Regions from separate parts of the Glaciecola sp. SC05 genome, predicted to be linked through region 1. Evidence: predicted binding sites of a transcription regulator. Region 1 holds the regulator's gene; the other holds the start of a gene.
What was found. Region 1 encodes sigma-54, which starts transcription at its own class of promoters, with help from an activator protein. Its sites were predicted from a motif close to GTTGGCACGNNNNTNGNNT; they were not measured.
Positions count from the first base shown of each region.

Region 2: AB9H30_RS14155 (DUF1707 and DUF2154 domain-containing protein) is a predicted target of sigma-54. The motif match lies at 2,510-2,528, and genes of this name have one in related genera.

Region 1 is NZ_JBGIYY010000012.1:42,211-47,891, reverse strand. Features, by position in the region: gene lptA (lipopolysaccharide transport periplasmic protein LptA) at 1-367, shown strand, start outside; gene lptB (LPS export ABC transporter ATP-binding protein) at 364-1,092, shown strand; gene AB9H30_RS12005 (RNA polymerase factor sigma-54) at 1,140-2,648, shown strand; gene hpf (ribosome hibernation promoting factor) at 2,672-2,959, shown strand; gene ptsN (PTS IIA-like nitrogen regulatory protein PtsN) at 2,974-3,417, shown strand; gene rapZ (RNase adapter RapZ) at 3,449-4,315, shown strand; gene AB9H30_RS11985 (HPr family phosphocarrier protein) at 4,308-4,592, shown strand; gene mgtE (magnesium transporter) at 4,743-5,681, shown strand, end outside.
Region 2 is NZ_JBGIYY010000015.1:84,949-90,629, forward strand. Features, by position in the region: gene gyrB (DNA topoisomerase (ATP-hydrolyzing) subunit B) at 1-1,000, shown strand, start outside; gene AB9H30_RS14150 (cation:proton antiporter) at 1,108-2,325, opposite strand; gene AB9H30_RS14155 (DUF1707 and DUF2154 domain-containing protein) at 2,597-3,256, shown strand; gene AB9H30_RS14160 (cation:proton antiporter) at 3,275-5,104, opposite strand; gene AB9H30_RS14165 (hypothetical protein) at 5,104-5,550, opposite strand; gene glyS (glycine--tRNA ligase subunit beta) at 5,579-5,681, opposite strand, start outside.

The DNA of each region.
Region 1 (5,681 bases):
CCTCGAATTAATGGCAGACAAAGTAGAAGTAAATGCGGTAAATGGTGCAGGTAAAGAAATTATCAGTGCCAGCGGTCAACCGGCGAGCTACAAACAGCGTAAAGACGATGGCAGCATGGTTGAGGCGCAGGCTAACGAAATTATTTATACGGTAGAGTCACGTACTATTTCACTCAATGGCAATGCACTTATTATGCAAAATGAAGTCAGGGTGACTGGCGATTTAATCGTGTTTGATATGACTAGAGAACAAATACTGGCATCTACTAACGATAATAGTAGCGAATCTGTTAGAACCGTGATTAGTCCTGGCGCTTTCTCTTCCGAGCAGGAGCTTAAGCCTACAGACAATCAGGATCAACCATGACGAGCACCCTTAGCGCAAAGCATTTAGCCAAATCCTATAAGTCTAGACAGGTCGTTCGCGATGTCAGTATTGAGGTGTCTACCGGTCAGATCGTAGGATTGCTTGGTCCCAATGGTGCCGGAAAAACCACTACTTTTTATATGATTGTGGGATTAGTGCCTTTGGACAAAGGCGAAATTCAAATCGACCAATTAGATATTACTTATCAGCCGATGCATGAGAGAGCAAGACACGGTATCGGATACCTACCGCAGGAAGCGTCTATCTTTCGTAAGCTCACCGTCCATGAGAATTTAATCGCCATATTGCAAACCAGAAAAGAGCTGAGCCGAGCACAGCAAGAGCAGAAGGCGGATGAGTTACTTGATGATTTTAGCATCAACCACATTCGAAATAATTTAGGCATGAGTTTATCGGGTGGAGAGCGCCGCAGAGTAGAGATTGCTAGAGCATTAGCGGCAAACCCCAAATTTATTTTACTCGATGAACCCTTTGCAGGTGTTGACCCAATTTCTGTTAGTGATATAAAGAAGATCATATATCAGCTTAAAGAACGCGGTATCGGTGTACTCATTACCGATCATAATGTAAAAGAAACACTAGATGTATGTGAATTAGCGTACATTGTAAGCCACGGTGAGTTAATTGCATCGGGTACCGCTGATGAAATATTAGCCAACCAGACTGTTCGCGATGTATATTTAGGTGAACAGTTTGCACTATAGAGTCGCATTATTCGTATACAAGACGAATTCGTAGCTAAAGGAAGTTAATGAAACCCTCGTTACAACTGAAGTTTAGTCAACAGCTGACCATGACACCGCAGTTACAGCAGGCTATTAAACTGTTGCAACTTTCTACGCTTGATCTACAACAAGAAATCCAAGAGGCGCTTGAGTCAAATCCGCTTTTAGAGCTTACTGATCATGAGTATCCTGAGAATGACAGCACCGACAAATCTGATCAAAACAACGCCAAAACCAACGATAACTCTGCGACTTCTAATAATTCTGATCGAGAAACTGGTTTATCTGGCACCGACAACATGGATACCCATGACGCTCTAGAAAAAGGCGATATTCCTGATGATCTTCCACTTGATAGCTCTTGGGAAGAATATTTGGGCTCCAGTTCAGCGCCCATTAAAATGATCGGAACCAATCCTGACGAAGACTATGTTTTTCAAGGTGAAACTAGTGACTCCATCCAAGACCATTTAATGTGGCAAATGGAATTAACGCATTTTTCTGAAACCGACCGGTCGATTGCCATTGCGATCATCGACTCCATTGACGAGTCGGGTTATTTGACGACCACCAGCGAAGATATTCTCGAAAGCCTAGATGACGAAGACGTTGATTTAGATGAAGTCGAGTGCGTACTCAAACGTGTGCAGATGTTCGACCCTGTTGGCTCTGGCGCCAGATCGGTGCAAGAATGCTTGCTGGTGCAGCTGCGCCAATTCGACGCAAACACGCCATGGTTAGAAGAAGCCAAAGAATTAATTCAAGAGCATGCCGATTTACTGGGTAGCAAGGACTATCGAACCTTGATGCGCAAGACCAAACTCAAGGAGGACCAGTTACGCGAGGTCATGCGCCTGTTAAAGACACTTAACCCGCGTCCAGGCAGCGCGGTATCAACCAAAGAAGCCGAATACATTATTCCAGATGTAAACGTCTACAAAAAGAATGGCCTTTGGACAGTTGAGCTCAATAACGATGCGCTGCCGGCGCTATCGGTTAATGAGACTTATGCTAGTTTAGGAAAAACTTCAAAAAATCCGAACGATTCTCAATATATCAAGTCACATTTACAAGAAGCGAAATGGTTTATAAAGAGCTTGGAGAGTCGCAACGAGACATTATTAAAAGTCTCTCACTGCATTGTTTCAAAACAGCGTGAATTTTTTGAAAAAGGGCCAGAGAAAATGACCCCCATGGTACTAAATGACGTGGCAGAGATGGTCGATATGCATGAGTCGACAATTTCTAGGGTCACCACGCAGAAATATATGCACACACCGCGCGGTATTTTTGAACTTAAGTACTTTTTCTCCAGCCATGTTGCGACCGAATCAGGTGAGAATTGTTCGTCTACGGCGATTCGAGCATTGATTAAAAAATTGGTGGCTGTTGAACCTGCACATAAACCATTGAGTGATAGCAAAATTGCGCAAGTGCTCGCCGAACAAGGTATTCAGGTTGCTCGTCGAACAATTGCAAAATATCGGGAATCGTTACATATTCCCCCCTCAAACCAACGAAAAAGTCTTATTTAGACGCAACAAGAGGACTTAGTATTATGCAAATTAACCTTACCGGCCATCATGTAGATATCACTGACTCATTGCGTAGTTACGTGGATACTAAATTCGAAAAATTAGAACGTCATTTTGACCACATCAATAATGTCCACGTGGTCTTAAACGTAGAAAAACTCAGCCAGAAAGCAGAAGCTAAACTTCATTTAAAAGGCGGCGAAGTATTCGCGAACTCTGAACATACCGACATGTATGCGGCAATAGATTCTCTTATCGACAAACTCGATCGGCAGGTAATTAAACACAAAGAAAAACTCAGAAGGCACTAGACGAAACTTACCTTATGATAATTTCTGATATTATTTCTCTCGACCGAACGCAATGTTCGGTCGATTGCCAAAGTAAAAAGCGTATTTTCGAAATGATCAGCGATATTGCGATAAAACAAAACCCACAGTTGGATCAAGACGAAGTATTAAGTGGCTTAATTAATCGCGAAAAAATGGGTAGCACTGGCATTGGCAATGGGATTGCTATTCCTCATGGCCGTATTAAAGGCATCAGCCAAATCATGGCGATCATCGTGACCACCGAGGAGCCCATAGAGTTTGATGCCATCGACAATAAACCAGTGGATATTTTCTTTGCCATATTAGTGCCTGCTGAAGAGGCCGAAACACACTTGAAAGCACTCGCTGGCATCGCCAGAAAGTTGAGTAATAAAGACATTGTAAAAGCCATACGCAATGCCCAAACTAAGAAAGAAATTATTTCAGCATTAGCTTAGCTGAATCTAAACTCGTAACTAGGAGCAAGCAGTGAAGCTTTTAATCATCAGCGGTCGTTCTGGCTCTGGAAAATCTATCGCTCTTCGCTCACTAGAAGACTTAGGTTATTACTGCGTCGACAATATCCCAGTCAATCTGTTACCCACTCTTACACACGCACTTGCCGACGAAAATGAGTTGGTCGCCGTCAGTATCGATGTGCGTAACATGCCAAAAGCTGAGCAAGAAATTTCAGAAATACTAGAATATCTGCCTGAGTTTTGGGATATCACGATTATCTTTTTAGACGCGAGCGACGATGTACTGATCAAACGCTACAGCGAAACAAGACGTTTACATCCACTATTTAAGCTATCGAACTCACTTACCGATGCGATTAACGCTGAGCGGGAAATACTGGTTCCAGTGGCCGAAAAAGCCGACCTAAATATCAATACAGACCAGCTATCAGTGCATGATCTCGCCGAGTTAATACGCGAAAGAGTATTAGGCAAAAAAAGCACCGATTTAGTCATTCTGTTTGAATCTTTTGGTTTTAAATATGGTATACCAAAAGACGCTGATTATGTATTTGACGTGCGCTTTTTGCCAAACCCACATTGGGACCCTGATTTAAGGCCTCTAAATGGTTTAGACGGCCCCGTGGAAGTGTTTTTAGCAGGTCAACCTTTGGTTATGAAGTTCATCTGGCAGGTACAAAACCTCATCACGACTTGGTTACCTCACTTAGAGCGCAATAACAGAAGTTATGTGACTATTGCGATTGGCTGCACTGGCGGTCAACACCGCAGCGTGTATGTTGCCCAAGCACTTTCAGAAACCTTCAAAGCTACCCATGGTGATGTGCAGGTTAAGCATCGCGAGCTAAAGAAAATTAAGGACGAAAAAGGTGAGTGATGTAAACAACATCACAAAACTTCTGACCATAACAAATAAACTTGGTTTGCACGCACGGGCCGCGACTAAGCTTGTGCAGCTAGCAAACAAGTTTGCCGCCGATATTCAACTCACCCAGGGCGACAACACCGCTCCGGCAAATAGCGTATTGGCATTGATGATGTTGGAAAGCGGTCAGGGTAAGACTGTGGAAGTCACTTGTAAGGGCCAAGATGCTCAGGCTGCCATGCAGGCTATCAGCGAGCTTATTGAAAATAAATTCGACGAGTCGGAATAAAGCACTAGCACATAAGCAAGCTTAATAATTTCTAGAAACTTCATAATAATCAAGTATTCATAAACGATGTTGGTGATATACTAGCGCTGCGACGAATGTAAAGCGTGTTTGTTATCTTGGCTTTTATCTTATCCATCCCGTGGAGTGCGCATGTCCGAAACAGCAGAGCTCAACAACACTCAAGCAAGGCTAAATTCTATTGGCCGCTCGCTTAATGCGGGTGCTTTTGTGCGTGTTCGCAAACTGCTGCTAGACTTACCCGCTTCTGACGTTGCGCTGTTATTAGAATCCTCACCCACTAAAACACGTGATGAACTATGGGGCTTACTCGACGCCGACTTTCACGGTGATGTGCTCGAAGAGCTATCTGAAGATGTGCGCAATGGCATCATCACCAAAATGGTTCCCGCCACCGTGGTCGATGCCCTTGAGGAGATGGACACCGATGATTTGGCCGAGACGCTCAGCAGTCTGCCAGATGATGTTCTGCAGAGCATTCTCAAGTCGATGGATACCCAAGACCGGATAAGAGCAGAAAAAGCCCTATCTTACGGTGAGGAAACCGCCGGTTTCATTATGAATACCGATACCATTACACTGCGCCCAGACGTAAGTGTAGATGTGGTATTGCGATATTTACGCCTAAAAACTGAATTACCTGAAAATACCGACACGTTATATGTGGTTAACCGCCAAGATGTATTAATTGGCACTGTTTCTTTAGCCAGTTTGTTAATTGCCAGCCCTGATATCTCAGTGGCAGAGATAATGGATGATGAGCCAGAGGCGATAAGTGCTAATACCTCAGACGCCGAGGTCGCCAGCATGTTTGAGCGCTACAACTGGCTATCTGCGCCAGTTGTAGATGAAGACCATAAACTTGTTGGTCGTATCACTATTGATGACGTGGTTGACATTATCCGCGAAGACGCCGAACACTCAATGATGAGCATGGCTGGTCTAGACGACGACGAAGATACATTTGCGCCTATTGGGCAAAGTACCAAAAGACGCTCCGTCTGGCTCGGGGTAAATCTCGTCACAGCGCTGTTGGCTGCTGCGGTAAGTGATTTGTTTGAAGCAACCTTG
Region 2 (5,681 bases), on a different contig from region 1:
AACTGCTCTAGGGTGTGGCATTGGCAGGGATGAATATAATCCGGACAAACTTCGCTATCACAGTATTATTATTATGACCGATGCTGACGTTGATGGGTCGCATATTCGAACGCTTTTACTGACGTTCTTCTATCGTCAAATGCCAGAGATGATAGAGCGTGGTCACATATTTATCGCTCAACCGCCTCTATATAAAATCAAAAAAGGTAAACAAGAGCAGTATTTAAAAGATGAGCCAGCATTGACTGACCACCTTACTAATATTGCTGTGGATGGTGCAAGTTTATATGTCAGTGAAGCAGCTCCAGCGATACAAGGTATTGCTTTAGAAAACATGGTTCGTTTATATCAGTCAACATTTACGATGATTGGTAGAATGAGCCGCAGAATGCCGACCTCTATTTTAACACAGCTCGTTTATTCAGATATTCTTGATCAAGGCATGCTAGATGATAAGTCTAAGTTGACTTTATTAGGCGAGGAGCTTGTTACGAACTTAAGTAGCGCGGAAGACACTGGTCAAAGTTTCTTGTTTGAGATTAGGCTCGATGAGTCAAACAAAAACGAGCTTGTTATAATCATGAAACGGCACGGTATTGACTATGAATACTATATAAATCAAGAGTTTATGTCTTCTCCTGAATATCAAAAGATGATGTCTTTAAACCAAACGATTAATAACCTGATGGAAGAGGGTGCATATGTCAAACGTGGTGAAAAAACGCTAGCAGTGACCACCTTTGCAGAGGCACTTGATTGGCTAATGGCTGAGGCCAAACGTGGACAATATATTCAGCGCTATAAAGGCTTAGGAGAAATGAATCCTGAGCAGCTATGGGAAACGACTATGGACCCAGCTTCACGCCGAATGTTGCAGGTCACCATTGAAGACGCAATAGGAGCGGACCAACTGTTTACAACCTTAATGGGCGATCAGGTCGAACCCCGTCGTGAGTTTATCGAAACAAACGCGCTTAACGTCGAAAACTTGGACGTCTAAAAGATCATCATAAGATTAAAACAAATAAAAAAGCGGCGCTGTTAAATAGCACCGCTTTTTTATTGTTCTAGATTGTTCATATCTCTCAACACCGATGATAAACAGGATTAAGTTCTATTTTTATTTGATGGTCTATTAAATACATTTGATAACAGTGTTGCTGACGCGCCGTGTGCAAAAACGCTAATACAGATCGTTAGAACAATGATTGAGAGTGGATATTCAAAACCGACAACACCAATATCAGTTATTACGATGAGTAAGTATAATACAGACGCGATACCTCTAGGCCCAAACCAACCGATGAATAACTTGCTGTAGGTGTCCAAATCGCTTCCCATTAAACTAACAAATACCGGCAACATTCTGATAATCGTTAAACTGAACAAAGCATAGATTAGCGCCCTCACATCCCAAAACGGAAAGAAAAAGGGTACTGCGCTTACACCCAAAATAAAGAATACACCTAAAGACAGCAGCTCACTGTGTGCTTCTCCATATGCGGCGCTTCGCTGTCTTAATATTTCAAGTTTAGAACTAAACATCAGTCCCGCAAAAAAGGCCGCTATAAATCCATTCCCGCCGATTAGTTCAGCGCATGAATATCCGAGTATCGCTAGAGAGACCCCGCTTAACTGTTGAAATGTACTATTCATCCAATCTCGGCTAGCAGCCCAATCGACTAACGTACCGCCAAGCTTTCCAATTAGTGCGCCAATTAAAGGGCCTAATATCAGTTGCATTGCCATGAAGCTAAGCCAGTGCCCGCTGTTACTATCATGTGATTCACTGATACTAACTGCGGCTATGGCCATTAATATAGGTGGTAAGGCAATTCCATCATTTAAACCACTTTCTACGCCAATGGCCCTGCGAATTTTTTCTGGTACGTTGGCATTTTTGATAACAGCTTGCCCCAAGGCAGCATCGGTTGGCGACAAAATCAATGCAACTAATAACGCTAACCATATATCAAATTCTGGGAACAAGACGATAGCAGACAGCGCTCCCAAAAGCATTGTTAAGGGTAATCCGATGCCTAAGAGCCGCCCCGGAATGCCTACTAAAACTTGTTTTAAACGTCTAAAGCGAATCAATGAGGCATCGGTAAATAAAATGATGATTAGGGTAACTTCGGCTATAAACTTAACCTCTAAAGAGCTTATATGCAGCGCAACAAGGTCAGCATTAAAGTATGCGATAAATGCACCAACGAACATAAATACCATCGGTGCGGTGAAGTAGGAACGATCGGCTAACTTGGACACCAATCCGAAAAGTAAAAACAACACCGATAATACGATAAATGGTCCATGATTGTGCACCGTGGAAATATCCTCTAAGAAACTGTCATGAATGAGTGATTTCGATAAAAAACGAACACATATAATTTAACTAAGTAGCTTAATATACATACCAAATAATGGCTAATTTGCTCAACTTATTAACAAAACGACTACTACATAGCATGTTTTTAACTACAAATACCTGAATTTATTGACTATTATTGTAGGCACGAACTATGCATTATTACAAGCTATGGTCATTCGCGTGTGGGAAATTCAACTCATCGCGCTATATTAAAGGAATATTAAGGTGCCGGTAAAACTAGAAGATAGACCCATTGAAACGGTAAAAGAAGAAGTTATTGACGTCCTAGTGCACAACTATAGCCACGGCTTCATTTCAAGCGAAGCATTTGAAAGAAGACTCGATGTTGTGATTGAGACGACGTCGCACCTTGAAATGGTTAAACAGATTGAAGACTTAGATGACGCCCCCGACGCAACTATTAAGCAACATAAGGAACGGCAGTTTTCTGTGAACTATCATGATGAAGCGACAGATGAATCTGACACCATTGTGAATATCTTCGGTGGCTCCGACCGAACAGGGCATTGGACGGTCCCTAAAACAATTACAGTCATTAGTATTTTTGGTGGCGCTGACATTGATTTTACTGATGCTCGTTTTACATCCCCAAATGTCACGATTAAGATTTTAGGCATCTTTAGCGGCGATAATATTTATGTCTCCGAAAACGTTAATGTTGTCTCAAAGATATTCTGTGTCTTTGGTGGAGTCAACAATAAAGCTCCATCTATTGCTTCACGCCAAGCACCTACCATCACTATAGAAGGTTTAGCCTTGTTTACGGGTATCAATATAAAGGTTAAAACCACGATGAGAGAGAAGTTTGTGGCTTTCGCCAATCAAATGAAAACGATCTTTGATAGTCGTAAGCCAAGAGCATAAATATACAATACAAACACCTTAAGCGTCGGCCTTATCTTTACTTAATTGACTTGAGTGCTCAACACCAGGTTTAAGGATCAAGCTGATAATTCTCCAGCCAGGTTTGGGCGTAATCGTTTTATTACCTGAAAAAACACCAACTTTACGTTCAGCCAAATAAACTAGGGGTATAAGTTCGTTTTCATATTGAGCTAGATAGTTTTGATAGGTAAACTCTTCTGTGAGTGCTGTTGTTTTGACTATAGCGCCTCTTTTCATCGCACTAGCTAAATAGCTGTAGGTCACATGAGCATCAAAAAGCGCAAGCTTTTTCGCATAAGCTTCTGAGACCTGATGACTTGTCATCCCTTCACTTTCTTTGGTGTTCAGTCCTAAAATGGTCGCCTCTTTGCCTAACTCATGTTCAAGGTGCATCATCACTAACGGATTGAGCTGTCGGTAAGGAGACAGTATTAGAACTGAGCCAATTGCAGTTAAATCTAAATGGCGCTGCGCATGCTCTGACATGGGGTTACCGAAATACGTTTTAGTATTTGCCATTCGTGCTTCTTTTACCGTGTCCCAGTTCGTATCTGCAAGAATAACTGGCACATTATTCTTTTGAAGTTCAACGGCTAAAGCGCGAGAAAAATGGCTGCCACCAAACAAAAACAAACCATTGGCTTCTGGTGAGCGCAAACCAAGATACTCAGCGACTTTCGCTGATGTAAGGCTTTGTGTTACAACGGTGGCGATAATGATCAGAAATACCATGGGTACAAGCACTTCTGCCTGCGGGTAATTTTCGGCTTCTAACTTTAATGCAAAAAGAGCGCTTACTGCCGCTGCAACAATCCCGCGCGGCGCGATCCAGCTTAATAACAGTTTTTCTTTTAAGCTCAAATTAGTGCCAAGTGCAGAGGCGAAAACGGCGGCAGGGCGGGCAATGAACATTACTACGATCACTACTACAACCGCTCCCATACCAACAGCTTGAATGGCACTGAAATCCATTCTGGTCGCCAATAAAATGAACAAGCCAGAGATCAACAAAACGCTGAGAGTTTCTTTAAACTCTAGAATATCCGATACATCCACATTCTTCATATTCGCCAGGATCATGCCGGCAACGGTGACGGTTAAAAGCCCCGATTCGTGAGCCAGTGCATTAGAGAATGCAAAGCCCGCAAGCATAAGGGTCAAGGTAGCGGTATTCTGTAAATAGTGAGGAATGAGTTTATGACGCAGAGATAAGCCCAGCAGGTAGCCTGTCAGGCCGCCTATTAGCAATCCAGACAGAATAGTTTGGCCGAAAGCGAGCAGGGTGTGGGTTAAGGCATCTTGCTGCGTTAATATAAATTCAAAAACAAGGACTGCCAGTAAGGCACCAATCGGATCGATGACAATGCCTTCCCAACGCAGAATATTACCTATCTTACTCGATGGCCTCACGGTACGTAGCATCGGCACTATAACTGTTGGCCCTGTGACGGTGATAATAGCCCCTAGTAAGGCTGCCAGTCCCAACGGTATATCAAGGAAATAGTATGCGATCGGGGTAACCACTATCCACGTTACAAATACCCCTGTAGAGCACAGATTGCGAACCATATTCCCATGCCCACTAATATCGCTGAATTTGAGTGTTAATGCGCCTTCAAAAAGTATAATCGCGACGGCTAAGGAAACGATCGGGAATAACAGATCGCCAAAGAGCCCGTCTGCAGTAAAAGTGCCGGTCACAGGACCTATAATAATGCCGGCAAGTAACAAAAAAAGTATCGCAGGGAGCTTTACTTTGTGTGCAATAAACTGGCAGCTTATTGAAAGTAAACCAACAGCGACTAATGCGAGTGTTGGATCCAGCACTAGTTAATTGCCGTGACTTTTAATTCTGGGTACTGATTATTTGAGACATCTAGCTCAAATCGATAGGTAGCGGTTTCAGAGGGCGTAAATTGCAGATTTAACGAGTCACTATAACAATACAGCTCAACGTCTACGTTAATACTCATTGCAGCGCTTTGTGTGGCTAAACCACAATTAAACGCGGGCGACCAAGTATTGTCAGCGACTTTAAAGTCATAAGGTTGACCATCGGCAATAAGCTCAACGTCAACACTCAATGTATATTCATCTACTACTTTAAACTTAAAAGCGTCAGTGGCTTCCCACCAGTTAAAGACGCCGCGTAGATAGACGTTGCTATAGTTTTTTTCAGGCGTCGTTGAGAAAAGCTCAGATGTGCTTGGCACTGCGCAGCCGGTAATGGCGAATACGCTGGCAAGAAACAATATTTTGTGTGGTTTTGACATGGGCATTAACTCAACTGCGATCGCATATCTAAATATTCAATACTGAGATATCTGCCACGGATAAAAACAAACCGCGAACATTGGATATCAAACAAATTCGGTTATCTTTCACCGCTTCATCATCTGCCATT